DNA from 2 places in the Lysobacter sp. FW306-1B-D06B genome. Region 2 is predicted to be linked to the other one. Evidence: riboswitches for the same ligand, from Rfam matches in the RefSeq annotation. Region 2 holds a riboswitch; the other holds the start of a gene.

Region 1 (3,581 bases), 1.6 Mb from region 2:
CGAGCTGGTCGTGGGTCCGTTCCAGGGACTGCCCGCCTGCGTGCGCATTCCGCTCGACAAGGGCGTGTGCGGCGCAGCCGCCTCCACCCGGCAGACCCAGCTCGTCCCCGACGTGCACGCCTTCCCCGGCCACATCGCCTGCGACTCGGCCTCCAACTCCGAACTGGTCGTGCCACTGGTCTCCGCCAATGGCGAGCTGATCGGCGTGCTCGACCTCGACAGTCCGGTCCTGGACCGTTTCAACGTTGAAGACCAGCACGGCCTGGAGTCCATCGCGCGGGCATATGTGGAGTCACTGGAATGACGACCAGCACCGACAAGCTGCGCAACATCGGCCCGAAGTCCGCCGCCTGGCTGCGCCAGGTCGGACTGCGCACACGCGAGGACCTCGCCGCGGTGGGCACGGTGGAGGCCTTCATGCGCGTCAAGCGCGCCGGCTTCAAGCCGACGTTGAACCTGCTGTACGCCATCGAAGGCGCGTTGCAGGACTGCCATTGGCAGGAGATTTCCGACGAGCGCCGCGGCGAGCTCATCCAGGCCGCCGATGCCGCCACCGCCCTGCTGCCGCCGCCGCGCTACAAGCCGGCCGCCGCGCCGGTTACGACGACGCAGATGGCCCGCGAGGAAGACACCATCGCGATGCCGACGCTGTTCGACGAGCCTGCGGATCGGGACTGATCGAGACAGTCTGCACTCCGAGCACCTCCCTTTCTCCCGCTTGCGGGACTAGGTGCCCGAAGGGCGGATGAGGGCAAACGGAGACGAGGCTTCAGACTCGCCTGGGCCCTTCAACGCTCCGCGCGCTTTCCTTCGCTCCCACCGCTCTCCCGCAAGCGTGAGAGGGCTTTGCACACCGCGAACCCAAGCCTCCACGCGAAAATGCCGTAGACTTCGCCCCGCTTCGAGGTGACCCGGCGGCGTCCTGCCGGCGGGTTGAAACGGGAAGTCGGTGACGCCGCCACGCGGCCAGTCCGGCACTGCCCCCGCAACGGTAAGCGAGTTCGAGCTCGGCACACCGCCACTGTGCACACGCACGGGAAGGCGCCGCAGCCGGAGGGCCTCCTCCACTCGCGAGTCCGGAGACCGGCCTGCGACGCAAGGGTCCCGACTGGAAACAGCCTGTCTGGAATCAGCATGGACCCGCCACTGGTTGCGATGCGGAGGGCGTCGCGGCGGCGACGTCGGCGTTCCGCTTCCGATTCCGCGGCCCACTCTCTCCCGGCAACCGTTCCTTTTGCCGTCGGCGCCGTCGTGCGCTGGAGAATTCCGATGTCCTTCCGCCGCAATGCCCCCGTCCACGCCCTCGCGTTCGCCTGCGCGCTCGCCCTGCCCGCGCTCGCCCACGCCGCGCCGCAGGCGACCGATCTGGACGAAGTCGTCGTCACCGCCAACCGCACCGCCGTGACGGTCAACGATGCGCTCGCGCCGGTGGAAGTGGTCGACGCCGAGCAGATCCGCCGCAGCCAGGCGCGTTCGCTACCCGACCTGCTGCGCGGACGCGCCGGCATCACGCTGTCCAACCAGGGCGGCCAGGGCAAGCTCACCACGCTATTCCTGCGCGGCGCGGAATCCGACCACGTGCTGGTGCTGGTCGACGGGATCCGCATCGGTTCGGCGACGTCCGGCCTGGCCTCGCTGCAGGATCTGCCGGTCGATCTGATCGACCGCGTCGAGATCGTCCGCGGCCCGCGTTCCAGCCTGTACGGCGCCGACGCCATCGGCGGCGTGATCCAGGTGTTCACGCGACGCGACCGCGAAGGCTTCGCTCCGCGCGTCACCGTCGGCGGCGGTTCCAACGGCCTCAACGAATTCGCCACCGGCTTCGGCGGCGGCAACGGCCGCGCCTGGTTCGGCGCCGACTACTCACGCAGCCACACGCAGGGCATCAACGCCTGCAACGGCTATTTCGACCCGGTGACCTTCGACGGTGCCGGTTGCTTCATCGCGCCGGACTCGCAGCCCGACCGCGACGGTTACACGCGTGACGCACTCTCCGTGCGTGGCGGCGTCGACTTCAACGAGCAGTGGACCCTGGAAGGCCACGCGTTGCGCAACGAAGGCGACAACGAATTCGACGGCGACTTCACCGACCGCGCCAAGACCGTGCAGCAGGTCGTCGGGGGCAAGCTGCGCTGGCACCCGAACGACCGCGTCGACCTGCACCTCACCGCCGGCCGCAACCAGGACGCGTCCGACAACTACCTCGGCGACACCTACCTCGACTACTTCAGCACCTACCGCGACAGCGCCACGCTGCAGGGCGACTTCGGCCTGGCCGAGCACCACCTGCTCACCGTCGGCCTGGACTGGCTGGAAGACAGCGTGAGCAGTACCACGCCGTACGACGAGAGCAGCCGCGATAACAAGGCCGCATTCGTGCAGTACCAGGGTCGCTTCGCAGCGCAATCGCTGGAAGCCAGCGTGCGCCGCGACGACAACGAACAGTTCGGCGGCCACACCACCGGCAGCGCCGCATACGGCATCGAGTTCGCGCAGAACTGGCGCATCACCGCCGGCTACGGCAGCGCGTTCAAGGCGCCCACGTTCAACGAGCTCTACTTTCCGTTCTTCGGCAACGCGAACCTGCGTCCGGAAGATTCCGACACCTGGGAACTGGGCGTGGCCTGGCGCGGCGATACGCTCAACGTGCGCCTGGACACCTTCAGCACCGAGGTCGACGACCTCATCGCCTTCGACGCCGCGCTGGGCCTGCCCAACAACGTCGAACGCGCGCGCATGCAGGGCGCCGAACTCGGCGTGGACACGACCGTCGCCGAATGGACCATCGCCGGCGCGATCAGCTACCTCGACACCGAGAACCGCAGCGGCTTCTACGAAGGCAACGAACTCGCCCGCCGCGCGAAGAACAGCGCGCGTGTCGACGTGGACCGCGCATTCGGCGATTTCCGCATCGGCCTGACCGCCGTGGGCGAAGGCTCGCGTTTCGACGACGTCGCCAACACGCGTCGCCTGGGCGGCTACGGCACACTCGACCTGCGCGCCGAATACGCCATCACGCCCGCGCTGACATTGCAGGCCCGCGTGGCCAACGTGTTCGACCGCGAGTACGAGACGGTGGCGTTCTACAACCAGGCGGGGCGGGAGTGGTTCCTCACGCTGCGCTACGCACCGGTGAACTGAGCCGTTCTGCGAAGTGACTGGCGCCCCTCCTCCGACAAGGCAGAGGGGCGCCGACCTTGCACTTCATCCCGAGCGGCGAGGCGAATCCATCCGATCCCGTTCGTCCTGAGCGTGGGGGCGAAGCCCCGGAGTCGAAGGATGAGCAGGCCGGTCACGCAACGGTCCCGCCGGGTCCTTCGACTTCGGCCTGCGGCCTACGCTCAGGACGAACGGTGGAAGGTTGTGGCGTCCATCGGCAAGCGCGGATGCGTCGAGACATCGCGCTCACGAAAGTTCGCCGACCCTAGCCTTCCATCGCTGGAGGCTGCCGCGACGTGAAACGCCACGCCCTTCTGATCATCGACATGATCAACGCGCTCGACTTCGCGCAGGGCGCGAAGCTGCTCGCATCCGCGCGACCGGCCGCGCAGCGCATCGCGCGACTGAAGGCGCGATTGAAG
Region 2 (3,581 bases):
AAGATCAAGGAGCAGATCGAGGCCGCGCGCCTGGAGCTGGAGGCCGCGCAGCGCAAGCAGGACTTCGCGCGCATGAGCGAAATCCAGTACGGCACGCTGCCGGAGCTGGAGAAGCAGCTCAAGGCCGCGCAGGAAGCCGAGACGAAGGGCTTCACGCTGCTGCAGGACAAGGTGACGGCGGAAGAGATCGCGCAGGTCGTCGCGCGCTGGACCGGCATTCCGGTCAGCAAGATGCTCGAAGGCGAGCGCGAGAAGCTGCTGCGCATGGAAGAGCACCTGCACACGCGCGTGGTCGGCCAGGAAGAGGCGATCAAGGTCGTGTCCGATGCGGTGCGCCGCTCGCGCGCCGGGCTTTCCGATCCGAATCGCCCGTCGGGTTCGTTCCTGTTCCTCGGCCCCACCGGCGTGGGCAAGACCGAGTTGAGCAAGGCGCTGGCCGAATTCCTGTTCGATTCCAGCGATGCGATGGTGCGCATCGACATGAGCGAATTCATGGAGAAGCATTCCGTGAGCCGCCTGGTCGGGGCGCCTCCGGGCTACGTCGGTTACGAAGAGGGCGGTTACCTCACCGAAGCGGTGCGTCGCCGCCCGTACAGCGTGATCCTGCTCGACGAAGTGGAGAAGGCGCATCCGGACGTGTTCAACATCCTGTTGCAGGTGCTGGACGACGGCCGCCTCACCGACGGCCAGGGCCGCACGGTGGACTTCCGCAACACGGTCATCGTGATGACGTCGAACCTGGGGTCGCACCAGATCCAGGAGATGTCCGGAGATGATTCGCCGCAGGCCTACCTGCAGATGAAGAGCGCAGTGATGGGCGTGGTGCAGGCGCACTTCCGCCCGGAGTTCATCAACCGGCTCGACGACATCGTCGTGTTCCATCCGCTCGACAAGCAGCAGATCCGGCAGATCGCGCGCATCCAGCTCAACGGGCTGGAGAAGCGGCTGGGCGAGCGCGGGCTCAAGCTGGATCTGTCCGATGAGGCGCTCGCGTTGCTGGGCAATGTCGGCTTCGATCCGGTGTACGGCGCGCGCCCGCTGAAGCGTGCGATCCAGCAGCAGCTGGAGAATCCGCTGGCTTCGAAGATCCTGGCCGGCGAATTCACCAGCGGCGATGTGATCGGCGTTGATGCGCAGGGCGGGCAGTTGGTGTTCCGGAAGGGATAAGCGACCCGTCCGTAGCGGGATGACTGCTGCGACTCGAAGCCCCCGCGGTGGAAGCTGCGGGGGCTTCGGCGTTATGCGGGTGCTGCGTCGCGGTCTACGACAGAGCGCCCATTCTCACCGTTCGTCCTGAGCGTAGCGAAGCGAAGTCGAAGGATGGAGACGGGCGGCAACCCGCTCATCCTTCGACTTCGGCGCTTCGCGCCTACGCTCAGGACGAACGGTGGGGAAGGGCGCGCCGAACGAAGGCTCCGCGACCATTGCCGATACCCCGGGTGCTGCTAAGATGCCCCCGCCTGAGGTGACCGCCGGCCTGGCCGGTGGTTGAAACGGGAATCCGGTGCGCCGGGTCGTGCATGCACGGCCGGCAATTCCGGAGCTGCCCCCGCAACGGTAGGCGAGAAGACGATCCGCATCACAGCCACTGTGCTCACGCATGGGAAGGCGCGGACCGGAAGCGCAGGAATCCCTGCCTTCGCTCGCAAGCCCGGAGACCGGCCTTTGTGCGACCCGACACGCGGTGGGCGATGTCATGGGGCGCATGCCGTTCGCGTGCCGCTGCCATAACCCTCCTTCCGCCTGTCCTCTTCCAACGTTCCCGCGCGGGCAGGCGCGGTCAAGGAGTGTGTCAGTGCATCCGCATCACCGTATGTTCCGCCGCCGCGCGCTGGCGGCGTCGTTGTCGTGTTCCCTTCCTTTCGCGGCCCCGGCCTTCGCCGACGATGCCGCCACCGATCTCGATCAGGTCGTCGTCACCGCTACGCGCACCGCGCAGACGCAGGACCAGGCGCTCGCCGCGATCACCGTGATCGACCGTGCCGAGATCGAACGCCTGCAGCCGGCCTCGCTGCCGGCCCTGCTGACGGGGCGCGCGGGTATCTCCATCGCCAACAACGGCGGCCCGGGCAAGTCGACGTCGCTGTTCCTGCGCGGTACCGAGTCCGACCACGTCCTGGTGCTCATCGACGGCATCAAGATCGGTTCGGCCACCAGCGGCGGTGCCTCGCTGCAAGACATCCCGGTCGAACAGATCGAACGCGTGGAAATCGTGCGCGGTCCGTTCTCCAGTCTGTACGGTTCCGAAGCGCTGGGCGGCGTCATCCAGATCTTCACCCGCCGCCCGCAAGGCGCGTTCGCGCCCAGCGCCAGCGCCGCCGTCGGCAGCGATAACACGCAACGCTACGCGGCCGGCGTCGCCGGGCAGGCGAGCGATCCCTCGCGTGGCGCCTGGTATGCGATCAACGCCGCGCACGAAAGCACCGACGGCATCAACGCCTACCGCGGCACGCGCAACTTCGATCCCGACAAGGACGGCTATCGCAACACGTCGTTGACGTTGCAGGGCGGCTACCGCTTCAGCGAGCAGTGGGATGCCGACCTGCGCGCCTTCCGCGCCGAAGGCAACAACGAGTACGACGGCAGCACCAACAACGAAGCCGACACCGTGCAGCAGGTCGTCGGCGGTCGTGTGCGCTACACGCCGGGCGATCGTTTGAAGTTCACCGCCGGGCTGGGCACCAGCGCGGACCTGAGCGAGAACTTCCTCAACGGCGTCTATTCCTCCACCTTCGATACCCGCCGCGAAGTGGGCTCGTTGCAGGCCGACGTCGGCCTTGCCACCGGCCTGTTGACGCTGGGCTTCGATTGGCTCGGCGACAAGGTGCACAGCAACACCGATTACGCGCGTGATCGTCGCATCAACCGCGGCGTGTTCGGCCAGTGGCAGCAGGCGTTCGGCACGCAGTCCGTGCAGGCGAGCGCGCGCCGCGACGACGACAGCCAGTTCGGCGGCGAAACCACCGGCAGCGTGCTGTGGGGCTGGAACTTCACGCCGTCGCTGCGCCTGGGTGCGAGCTACGGCACCGCGTTCAAGGCGCCGACGTTCAACGAGCTGTACTTCCCCGGCTACGGCAACCCCGACCTGGGCCCGGAAACCTCGCGCAGTGTCGAAGTGAGCCTGCGCGGCGAACACGGTTGGGGCACCTGGTCGCTCAATGCATTCGACACGAAGATCGACGACCTGATCGCCTTCGACTCGACGCTCGGCCCGATGGGCGGCCCGAACAACATCGACCGCGCGCGCATCCAGGGCGTGGAAGCGACCGCGGGCGTGGTCTGGATGGACTGGAGCCTGCGCACCAGCCTCACCTGGCTGGACCCGCGCAACGACGGCGACAACGTCAACCACGACAAGTTGCTGCCGCGCCGTGCGAAGCAGTCCGGACGGATCGACCTTGATCGCAAGTTCGATCGCTTCAGCATCGGCGCCAGCGTCATCGGCGTGGGCGAGCGTTACGACAACCTCGCCAACACCACCCGCATGGGCGGGTACGGACTGTTCGGCTTGCGTGCGGGCTATGCATTCACCGACGCATGGAGCGTGCAGGCCTCGCTCGACAACGCCTTCGACAAACGCT

The links. A riboswitch is a leader RNA that binds a small molecule or an ion and turns the genes downstream of it on or off. The one in region 2 is predicted to bind cobalamin.
Region 1: it holds a riboswitch for cobalamin, as region 2 does, so the genes downstream of both, btuB (TonB-dependent vitamin B12 receptor) here and btuB (TonB-dependent vitamin B12 receptor) in region 2, are expected to answer to the same signal.

What each region holds. Positions count from the first base shown of each region.
Region 1 is NZ_CP151802.1:147,971-151,551, forward strand. Features, by position in the region: gene AAFF32_RS00705 (GAF domain-containing protein) at 1-304, shown strand, start outside; gene AAFF32_RS00710 (TfoX/Sxy family protein) at 301-678, shown strand; cobalamin riboswitch at 899-1,107, shown strand; gene btuB (TonB-dependent vitamin B12 receptor) at 1,270-3,141, shown strand; gene AAFF32_RS00720 (isochorismatase family cysteine hydrolase) at 3,456-3,581, shown strand, end outside.
Region 2 is NZ_CP151802.1:1,719,587-1,723,167, forward strand. Features, by position in the region: gene clpB (ATP-dependent chaperone ClpB) at 1-1,167, shown strand, start outside; cobalamin riboswitch at 1,447-1,682, shown strand; gene btuB (TonB-dependent vitamin B12 receptor) at 1,814-3,581, shown strand, end outside.